One region of the Zhaonella formicivorans genome, then DNA from elsewhere that is predicted to be linked to it. Evidence: riboswitches for the same ligand, from Rfam matches in the RefSeq annotation. Region 1 holds a riboswitch; the other holds the start of a gene.
The links. Region 1 has a riboswitch for FMN ahead of ribD (bifunctional diaminohydroxyphosphoribosylaminopyrimidine deaminase/5-amino-6-(5-phosphoribosylamino)uracil reductase RibD). Riboswitches for the same ligand answer to the same signal wherever they lie in the genome.
Positions count from the first base shown of each region.

Region 2: linked by a shared signal. The riboswitch ahead of EYS13_RS05990 (ECF transporter S component) and the one ahead of ribD (bifunctional diaminohydroxyphosphoribosylaminopyrimidine deaminase/5-amino-6-(5-phosphoribosylamino)uracil reductase RibD) in region 1 are both predicted to bind FMN.

Region 1 is NZ_CP085524.1:2,851,227-2,856,851, forward strand. It holds gene fdhF (formate dehydrogenase subunit alpha) at 1-778, shown strand, start outside; gene EYS13_RS13930 (methylenetetrahydrofolate reductase) at 1,132-2,049, shown strand; FMN riboswitch at 2,124-2,265, shown strand; gene ribD (bifunctional diaminohydroxyphosphoribosylaminopyrimidine deaminase/5-amino-6-(5-phosphoribosylamino)uracil reductase RibD) at 2,609-3,706, shown strand; gene ribE (riboflavin synthase) at 3,717-4,364, shown strand; gene EYS13_RS13945 (bifunctional 3,4-dihydroxy-2-butanone-4-phosphate synthase/GTP cyclohydrolase II) at 4,377-5,570, shown strand; gene ribH (6,7-dimethyl-8-ribityllumazine synthase) at 5,584-5,625, shown strand, end outside.
Region 2 is NZ_CP085524.1:1,199,874-1,205,498, forward strand. It holds gene rpmB (50S ribosomal protein L28) at 69-257, shown strand; gene yfcE (phosphodiesterase) at 475-1,026, opposite strand; gene EYS13_RS05990 (ECF transporter S component) at 1,030-1,605, opposite strand; FMN riboswitch at 1,698-1,813, opposite strand; gene rpe (ribulose-phosphate 3-epimerase) at 1,872-2,531, opposite strand; gene rsgA (ribosome small subunit-dependent GTPase A) at 2,534-3,415, opposite strand; gene pknB (Stk1 family PASTA domain-containing Ser/Thr kinase) at 3,434-5,266, opposite strand; gene EYS13_RS06010 (peptidoglycan D,D-transpeptidase FtsI family protein) at 5,271-5,625, opposite strand, start outside.

The DNA.
Region 1 (5,625 bases):
CCTGGTAGTGCAGGATATTTTCTTAACGGACACTGCTAAACTTGCCCATGTGGTGCTGCCGGCTGCCAGCTTTGCTGAGAAAGAGGGTACATTTACCAATACGGAACGGCGGATTCAGAGGGTGCGCAAAGCTGTTGAGCCACCGGGGGAAGCAAAGGCCGACTGGGAAATAATCATGGCGCTGGCTAACAGGCTGGGTGCGCCTTGGCAGTACCGAAACCCGGAAGAAATCATGGCTGAAATAGCCAGGGTAGCGCCCCATTACGGAGGAATTACCTACCCCAGGCTGGAAGAACATGGCCTGCAGTGGCCCTGTCCTACGGAGGACCACCCGGGGACCCGGTATTTGCACCGCGACAAATTTGCCAGGGGCAAAGGCAAGTTCCACGTGGTACGGTACCGGAATCCCGCGGAAGAACCGGACAGCCAGTACCCTCTGAACCTCATAACCGGCAGGATGTTGTACCATTTCCATACCGGCAGCATGAGCCGTCGTTCCAAAGGTATCGGCGAACTGCACTCCCACGAACTGGCTATGATGAGCCCGGAGGATGCCAGGGCTTATGGCATTAAAGATGGCGATACCATTGAAGTTGAGTCCCGCCGGGGTAAAGTAAGAAGTACGGTACAGGTTACCGACCACGTACCCCCGGGAAATATCTTTATGACTTTTCACTTTGCCGAAACGCCGACTAACCTTTTAACCAACTCAGCCACCGATCCGGTTTGTAAAATACCGGAACTAAAAGTATGTGCGGTGAAGGTCAGTAAGGTTTAAAAAGGGTGAAAGACAGCCTTTTATGGTTGTCTCTCGCCCTTTTTATTAGCGTTGATCTGTAATTTTATAAAGTAACCGGTTATAACTTTTTTTAATAGATTAAACTATACAATTTAATGTTAAATTGAGCAAATTTTACTTTCCTTAGCAGCCCATGCGGAGTATAATTTAGCTTAAATATTCGTAAAATTTTAAAAATATTCCATGGCAACAGGGTGCCTTTGCTATGAAGACAATTAGACTGAAATTCAAGTAACCGTTGGGATACGGTATACAATGCTATTTTTTTAATAATTGGTTTTTTGTAGCCGGGTTAATCCCGAACAAGTTTAACAAGGAAAGGAGTAAGTTGTATGGCATATGCGATTCATACCTTAAGGGAAAAAATTCGTTGGGGGAAATTTATTGTTACTGTGGAATTGGAGCCGCCGAAAAGCGCTGAGCCCATACCGACGTTGGAAGCCGCCAGCTCAATCCGCAATTATGTGGATGCTATTAACATTGCGGATAACCCCATGGCAACTTTACGCATGAGTCCCATTGCTTTGGCCCATATCCTGCAGCAAGATCTGGGTATAGAGGCTGTATTTCACATGAGCTGCCGGGATCGGAATAGTATAGGGATTCAGTCCGAACTTCTGGGGGCTGCCGCTCTTGGAGTGCGCAACATCTTGGTCATTACCGGGGACCCCTCCGATAAGGGCGATCACCCCCATGCTAAAGATGTATTTGAGATGGACTCCATCGGTTTGATTAAGACGGCCTCTGCCTTAAACCAAGGTAGGGACTTGAGCGGCAAAAAATTATTAGCAGCCCCCACCTTTTTTATTGGAGCCGGTGCCAACCCTGGTGCCGATAATTTGGCTCAAGAGCTTGAAAAATTAAAACGAAAAGTTGACGCAGGGGTTAATTTTATCCAGACCCAGCCGGTTTTTGATTTGGAAACTGCCGAACGATTTTTGGAAGTAACCCATTCTTTCAATCTACCTATCCTTTTTGGATTATTACCGCTTAAAAGCTACAAATTTGCTTGTTACTTTAATGAGAAAGTTCCAGGGATCAAGATTAAGCCGGAGGTGTTAAAGAGGATAGAAGCCGGCGGTCGCCAGGAAGGGATTGCGATAGCCCGAGAGTTGTACGAGGAACTGCAGCGATTTGCCCACGGCGTTCATATCTTCCCCATCGGTGAAGTAGAACTGGTTAAGGAAATCGTCAGGGTACCGGCTATTGGACAACAATCCTTTTTTTCACAGAAGGTTATAGGCAACTAAATTATGGAAATTGCAGCCGGCTCTTGCATCTTGCAGTATAAAAAGTTAATATTGGTATAGAATAACGTACAGCAGAATACCTTCAGGGGTTGGTGAGAGGCGACTGCCTCAATTCCACACCGGCGGTGATGCTTAAAAAGCTAAGCCCGCGAGCCGCAAGGCTGATTCGGGGAGGTTCCGAAGCCGACAGTAAAGTCTGGATGGGAGAAGGATTGAGAAGCTTAAGCTGTTGAAGCTTGTTTTAGTTTATCACCCCTGGGTTTCCTATCCGGGGGTTTTAAATTTTTATGATTAGCCCAAATTAATACTGCCTTAAAAATTGTTAACCATAGCACCCGCTGTTCCGTGAAAGTTAGCTAAGAACGTCAATCTGCCTTGCCTTTAGCTTCCAGCAAAACTCACTAATATCCAGACACGGGAAAAGATGCTTTACATGCAGAAAGTGGGTGCAACAGGACATATACTCTACAGATATTTTCAGGATTGCTAATGGCTGATAGCTGACGGCTGATGGCCGTTGGCTCAAGTCATCATGATGCTTGAGCAAGGAGGCGAAATTTTGGACCATCGTACTTTAATGGCCAGGGCCTTAGAACTGGCTGCCCTGGCGAAAGGCAGGACAAGCCCTAATCCTATGGTAGGCGCCGTAGTGGTTAAGGAGGGGAGGATCATTGCCGAAGGCTACCATCAAAAAGCAGGTACGTCTCATGCTGAGGTAATTGCCCTTGAGCAGGCAGGACCTGCCGCCCGGGATGCAACCCTCTATGTAACTTTAGAGCCGTGCAGCCATTATGGCCGGACCCCGCCCTGCGTCAACAAAATAATTGCAGCCGGGGTAAAAGAAGCAGTGGTTGCTATGACCGATCCGAACCCCCTGGTTAACGGGCGGGGGATAAAAATGCTGCGGGAAGCTGGAATTAAGGTTATTGTGGGCGTTTTGCAAAAAGAGGCGGAAAAACTTAATGAGGTATTTATCAAGTACATCACCACCGGGAGGCCTTTTGTTGCCCTCAAATGGGCCATGACTTTGGACGGCAAAATAGCCACTGTTGCAGGAGATGCTAAATGGATTAGCAATGAAGTTTCCCGAGCATATGTCCATACTTTGCGGGATGAGACCGATGCTATTTTAGTAGGCATTAATACTGTCTTAAGCGATAACCCTAGCCTAAATACCAGATTGCCCGGGAAAAAAGGCAAGGATCCAATCCGGGTAATTCTTGACAGCCGCTTGCGGGTTCCCTTGAATTCCAATGTCGTAAATCTGGATTCTCCGGCCCCTACTATAATTTGTTGTGCTGAAAATGCGGACAAGGAAAAAATCAGCAGACTGGAAGAAAAAGGGGTACTGGTCTGGCAGCTGCCCAGTTCCGCGGGACTCTTGGACCTGTCCTGTTTACTTGACCGCTTGGGAGCAAAAGAAGTTACGAGCTTGTTGGTGGAAGGGGGAGGTACTGTTATCGAGTCCTACCTGCGGCAAAGATTGGCTGATAAACTATACTGTTTTATTGCCCCGAAAATTGTCGGCGGACAACAGGCTAAAACGCCGGTGGAAGGCAGGGGAGTCCAATCTATGGCGGAAGCTTACCGGTTGGCAGAGTTAAATTGCGAGAACATGGCCGGCGACTTGCTGGTTACCGGCTACTTTAGAAAGTGAGTGACCAAAAATGTTTACCGGAATTATAGAAGAGCTGGGGACAGTGCTGGAAGCAAAGAGATTACAGTCGAAAAACTATCTCAGAATACAAGCATCGCTGGTGTTAGAGGGAACAAAGCTGGGAGACAGCATCGCGGTCAATGGCGTTTGCCTGACGGTAGTATCTTTGGATAAATCCTCCTTCACCGTTGATGTAATGCCTGAAACCTACCGCAAAACCACTTTGGAGAAGCTGTCACCAGGCGATAAGGTCAATTTGGAGCGGGCCATGTCAGCCCAAGGCAGGTTTGGCGGCCATTTTGTCAGCGGGCATGTGGACAGCACGGGAGAAATCCTGACTATAGCCCGGGAGGAGAATGCTGTACTGCTTGAAATCGGCGCTCCGCCTTCCACCATGCGCTACATTGTGGAGAAAGGCTCCATTGCTGTTGAGGGGATCAGTTTGACAGTGGCCAAAGTAGACGAAAAGAGCTTTTGGTTGTCTTTGATTCCCCATACTTATGCCCTTACTAATTTGCAATATAAAAGGAAAGGCAGCCAACTCAACCTGGAAACCGACATGTTAGCCAAGTATATCGAGAAATTCACCTTGTTAAACCGTGAAGTGCAGCCCAAACGCAAATTAACTCTGAGCTATTTGCAGGAACTAGGCTTCTAAGGAGGAAACAAAATGCTGAATTCAATTGATGAGATTATAGCAGATATCAAGCAGGGCAAAATGGTGATTATCGTCGATGATGAGGACAGGGAAAACGAAGGGGATTTGGTCATGGCTGCTGAGGCCGTAACTCCCGAAGCAATTAATTTCATGATCACTCACGGTAAAGGTTTGGTTTGCCTCTCGCTGGACAAAAAGAGGGCGGATGAATTGGAACTGCCTGAAATGGTGCGGGAAAACAGTGACTCCTTACGGACCGCGTTTACTGTTTCCATAGATTTAAAGTATGGGACAACCACAGGAATTTCTCCCTATGACCGGGCAGCCACCATCAAGCATGCGGTCAACCCTGCCGCTAAACCCGAGGATTTTGCCCGGCCCGGCCATATTTTCCCTTTGCGGGCAAAAGAGGGCGGAGTTTTGCAGAGGGCCGGACATACGGAAGCTTCTGTTGACTTGGCCAGGCTTGCCGGCTGGAAACCAGCCGGGGTGATCTGCGAAATCATTAAAGAAGACGGTACCATGGCCAGGCTGCCTGATTTACTGGCATTTGCCGAAAAGCATAATTTAAAAATCGGCACAATTGCCAGTTTAATAGAGTACAGGAGAAAAACCGAGAAGCTGGTGCGTCGGATTGCCAAAGCCAAACTGCCCAGCCGGTTTGGGACTTTTCAGCTGGTTACCTACCAGAACCTGCTGGACAATTCCACCCATCTGGCTATCGTGAAGGGAGAGGTGGCAGGCGATGAACCGGTTTTAGTGAGGGTACATTCCGAATGTTTGACGGGGGATGCTTTGGGTTCCTTGAGGTGCGATTGCGGGGAACAACTGGAACAGGCCCTGCAGGCTATTGAGGAAGCAGGAAAAGGAGTGGTTCTTTATCTTCGTCAGGAAGGAAGAGGCATTGGTCTGGCCGCCAAAATGCAGGCTTATGAACTGCAGGACCAAGGATTGGATACAGTGGAAGCCAACGAGGCTTTAGGTTACCCGGCCGATTTGAGGGACTACGGCATCGGGGCCCAAATGCTGGCTGATCTGGGTGTTAGGAAAATTAAGCTGATGACTAATAACCCACGAAAAATTAAGGGACTCGAGGGCCACGGCCTATCCATAGTGGAGCGGGTACCGCTGAAAATACCGCCGAAATGCGAAAACCTGCGTTATCTTAAGACTAAAAAAACCAAGCTCCAACACATGTTAGATTAGGAGGAAGAATAAAATGAAGAAAATTGAAGGGAATTTAATCGGTACAGGTCTGAAG
Region 2 (5,625 bases), 1.7 Mb from region 1:
TTGCTAAAATTAGTAAAGGTTTTGATTTAGGATTAATAGCCTTTGGCTTTTTATAAGGAGGTGGAAAAATGGCTAAGTGCAATATTTGTGGCAAAGGAGTAGTTACGGGAAACCAGGCCAGCCACTCCAACATTAAAACAAAAAGGACATGGTCTCCCAACCTGCAAAAGGTAAAAGCCATAGTTGACGGTAGCCCGAAAAGAATTGTTGTTTGTACCCGTTGCTTGCGTTCCGGCAAAGTAGAGCGCGCAATTTAACAAGTTTCTGACAAACCGGGAACACTTGGCGATTTGCTTGCAGGCCAGCCAAAGGCTTGCGCAACTTAAAGCTATATTGCTTGTAGGTTACCCATTCAAGGAACGCTCTAACCAAGTAGTAAAAAGCGTAAATCTTTAACGTAATATAGCATATTCAGCAACAACATAAAAAGACTTGGGAGTTAAATACATCGCCCAAGTCTTTTAGTTTATACTATTACAAAGGATGTTCGTCCAAAACCCTGCCGGTATCGCTACAGATAAGCAGCAGCCTGTCGTTGTCCCAGAGACCCACGCTGGGTACACCTGCGCCTTTGGGCAATGAGCAACTGCCGGGATTGAAATAAACAGTGCCATTCTTTTTTTCAATCGCGGCAACATGAGTATGACCGGAAATACATAGGTCAATGTCCCAACGCCGGGTAAGCTCTTCCATTTCATCATTTTGCAGGGAATGACCATGATGTACCAATACTCTCTTACCATTCAACACCGTAAAAAGATAAGGGGCTGCGAGGGGTATGTTTAACAACATCTGATCCACTTCGGCATCGCAATTTCCCCTGGCAATCAGCACTGGCACGGGACACTCATTCAGCGCTATCGCCAGCTCCTGGGGAGCATACCCTTCCAAGACCGGATTACGGGGACCGTGATAGAGCACATCGCCTGCATGTAGAATAACTTCCACATCACGGAAAATTTGACCCAATACCCGTTTCCAAGGCAATACGACACCATGGGTATCGCTGATTATACCGACTTTCATAGTTTACAACTCCTGTTCCTTTTCCTTATGTTTGGCTAAACGGGCTACCGGTACTTCCAACCAATAGTGTACCCTTTTGTAAATTACAAATGTAGCTAACGAACTAAAAAGCGCTTTAACCAGGTTAAAAGGTATAATAGCCGAAGTTATTAACGGCAGCACTTCATTGGACGGTACGCCCCACAGCGGCAGGAGCACAAAGTAGTTAGCCACTGTCATAACCAAAGTCATCGCCAGCGAACCGGCCAGCAGTGAAACAACGGCTCCCGTTTTAGTTTTCATTCGTTCGTAGATGGAACCAGCCACCAGCACAAAACTTCCTCCGGCTATGAAAGCGGCCCCCACCCCAATAATACCTGCAGTCGATTTACCGGAAACAAAAAACAAAAATGTCTTCAAAAATTCCACCAACACACCGGTCCAGGGACCCCAGGCAAAAGCCGCAATTAATCCTGGAACTTCACTGGGATCGTATTTTAAATACGGCGGAAAAAACGGCAAAGGAAATTCAATGCTAAACATTAGCAGAAAGCCGATAAGAGCAAGCAATGACACGCGTACTAGCTTTTTTGTTGACACAGCTTTCACCTCTGATATATTAGGATAAAGAAAAATTAAAAAACCCGCCGGTAATCCAACGGGTAGTTCAATACAAGCAAACTGCATCTTCTCATCACCTTCTCCCATCCAGACTTTAACTGTCGGCTCCGGAATTACACCGGATCAACCATTTGGCTCGCGGGCTTTAACCGCCGGTAAGGAATTACACCTCTCCCCGAAGGATCACCTATTAAATTCAAGCATATTTTAGCACTGGGACTTTTCCTAAGTCAAGTAGCAAATTGCTAAATGCCAGCTATGCTGTCCCGCAGTGTCTTAGCGGCCAGAGACACATCCGGCTGACCGAAAATAGCAGAACCCGCCACCAGAATATTAGCTCCAGCCTGGACAGCCAGAGGTGCGGTTTCCGCATTAATTCCTCCGTCAACCTCGATATCTACGGATAAACCTTTGCTGTCAATGATTTTACGCAATTCCGCAATTTTGGGCAGCACGGCTTTAATAAACTGCTGACCGCCGAAACCGGGGTTAACTGTCATCAGCAACACCATTTCCACTTCAGATAAAACGTATTCGATTGTGGAAAGAGGCGTTGCCGGATTTAAAGCCACAGCTGCTTTCACGCCCTGCTCCCGAATATTTTGTAAGGTCCGGTGCAAATGCAGGCATGTTTCCACATGCACGGAGATAAAATCCGCTCCTGCTCTGGCGAAAGCGGGGATATAGCGATCGGGTTCGGCGATCATCAAATGCACATCAAAAAGCAGCTTGCTTTTCGAGCGCAAGACTTTGACCAAGTCCGGACCGAAAGTAATGTTAGGCACAAAATGACCATCCATAATATCAAGATGCAACAGTTCCACCCCTGCCTGCTCGGCCTTAGAAACCTCTGTGCCTAAAGAGCTAAAGTCGGCAGCCAAAAGCGACGGTGCAAGCCGAATCACGGTTAAAAACTCCTCTCTTTAGCAATTACTTCTTGTAAAAAAGCTATATAATGCTCATACCGCCTGGGGTCAATTAAACCTTTATCCAATGCCGCCCTGACGGCGCACTGAGGTTCGCTGTGATGCAAACATGTATTAAACTTACACATATTCCGGAAGCAGGCAAAGTCAGGAAAATAAAAAGCAAGTTCTTCCCGTTTTAATTCCGGCAAGTACAGGCGGCTAAAGCCCGGTGCATCAGCAACAAAGCCGCCGTTTTCCATGGGCATAAGCGCCACATGCCGGGTGGTATGTTTACCGCGCCGGCTCTTCTCCCCTACTTCGCCCGTCTTTAATTGCAGTCCAGGCTGTACGGCATTTAGCAAGCTCGATTTGCCAGCCCCGGAAGGCCCTGCAAATACAGTAACTTCCCCCTGCAATTCCTGCTTTAATTCTATAATGCCTATTCCCTTTTTAGCGCTGGTTAAAATAACTTTATAACCTAACCCGGTATACAGGTTGTTTAAATCTGCTACAACTTCCTCCGGAGCCAGATCCAGTTTGTTAAAGCTAATTACCGGGCGAATCCCTGCTTCTTGAGCTAAAATTAAAAGCCTGTCCAATAAAACCAAATCCGGGTCAGGGCTCTGTAAAGCCATCACAATTACAACCTGGGTGACGTTGGCTACGGGTGGGCGCACAAGTTCAGTCTGCCTGGGCAGCACTTCTTCAATTACTCCTTTATTTTGCCCTTCAACCAGTAAAATTTTTACTCTGTCTCCGGGCAAAAAATCCTGCATTTTTAGACGGTAACGACCCCGTAGGGAACATTCGTAAGTGACGTCCTCAGCCCAAACATAATAAAAACCGCTGTAACCCCGTAAAATTATGCCTTCAAGCAGCAAACCTTCATCCCCCTTGCTCTATGGCACTGCTTCTCTATGAATTTCTTTATCGTCTTGTAAAACTTTAAGAATCCCCTTACCGTAAAATTCTATCGGGACGATGACAAAATCACCGGGATTATGCCAGGCGTTATATTCTTCGTGGGTACCTGTCACATCGGAAACTATCACCTGGATATGATGCTCTTTGCCATCATCAGCTACAAGTATCTCCACATTGCGCGTTTCCGGAGCTAAGCCCGGGCCTTTGCTCACTTTTACATCAACTTTCTGCCCCTGCAAAATATTTTGTCCTTCCGGAACGCTTTGCCACATAACCTGGCCACTGAAAAATTCGTAGCTGATCTCGTTGGTAACATTCCCTAATTCCAAGCGGTTTTCTTCCAGTATCCGGCGGGCATCCTCCAGCCTTTCACCCACTAGTTTAGGCATAGGTATATTTTTCGGCTCAGGTCCAAGGCTGACTGTCAAGGTAACTTCCGTGCCCAAAGGTTTTTTAACCTCAGGTTCAGGGTTTTGCGCCACCACGCGTCCAGCCTCAATTTCCTCATCATAAACTTCCTCCACCTGCTCAGCCACGTTAAACCCGGCGTTCGTAAGTGTAATCCGGGCCGTTCTTTCGGGCTCGCCCAGCACACCCGGTACGGGCTTTAATTCCGGCCCCAGGCTAAGAACTAAAATTACAGGCCGTGTTCTTTTAACCGGTTTACCTGCTTCGGGGGACTGTTTGACCACGTAACCTGCAGGCAAGCTGGGATGATAGACCTTCTCCTCGACTTGGTATTTCAGCTTAGCTTGACTTAGGATCGCTTCTGCATCAGCCAGGGATTTCCCCACTACGTTTGGCACTTCCGACTCCCCTACCTCAAAGAAACGTTCCATGCCCAGCCAAAAACCCGCCAAGGCTACTAGCAGAAAAACGGGCAGCAAAAACCAAAAAACAGGCTTGGGCCTCTTTTTGCCGGACTTGGACTTTTTCGTGCCTGGGGCATCTTCTATGGCAGGAAGCACTTGGGTAGGCAATTCCCCTGCAAGGGAAAACCTAACTTTCTCCAGCGCCGCCCTCATTTCCCGTGCAGACTGGTAACGCATTTCCGGCTCTTTGGCCATGGCTTTGAGAACTATGCGTTCCAATGCCGGAGGTATTCCCGTAACCAGTTCACTTGGCGGAACAAAATCAGACTGAATATGCTTTAAGGCAATCCCAATGGCTGTATCGCCTTCAAAAGGCAGCCGACCGGTCAAAAGTTCATAGAGCACTACTCCAGCGGAGTAAATATCCGCCTGAACGCCGGTAACCTCCCCTTTAGCCTGTTCCGGGGAAATATACTGCACCGAACCAACCATGGTACCTGTATATGTGACAGTAGCTGAAGATATTGCTTGCGCTATGCCAAAATCAGTGACCTTGACCTTGCCGCCCTTGGTTACCAGGATATTGTGCGGTTTGATATCCCTGTGTACTACCTTGTTATCATGGGCATGTTCCAGGGCATCCATAATCTGAATTAAATAATCAATTGCTTCCAACGGCTCCACGGGCGCCCGCTTTTGAATGATTTCCTTTAAATTTTGCCCTTCCACATATTCCATTACAAGGTAATGAAAATCCTCTTCATGTCCTACATCGTAAATACTGACTATATTGGGATGGGATAAACTGGCTACCGCCTGGGCTTCACGCCGGAAGCGCTTAATAAAGTCCTCCTCGCTTACAAATTGCTCGCGTAAAACCTTGATGGTAACCGCGCGATTTAAGAGTTTATCTTTGCCTTTATACACTACGGCCATTCCGCCCCCGCCGATTTTCTCCGCAATTTCGTAGCGGTTGCCCAGTGTTTTCCCGATCATATACTCACCTCTTTATTCCCAGTGCTAACTCAAACAAATTGCGCGCAATAGGTGCTGCCTGGTCTCCCCCGGCACCTTCATTTTCCAAAATAATTGCCACAGCTATTTTAGGATTGTCAGCCGGCGCAAAACCTACAAACCAAGCATGACTTATACCCTGCGGGTTTTGGGCCGAACCGGTTTTCCCCGCCACTTTAATCCCGGGTATGGTTGCTTTAGTACCCGTACCCCAGTCTACAACCGCCACCATTCCTTCTGCAACCAATTTTGCCTCTTGTGGACCAATTGGTTTGGCCAACACTTCCGGCTTGCTGCGTTTAACTACTGTTCCGGCTGAAGTTGTAACCCGCTCCAACAGG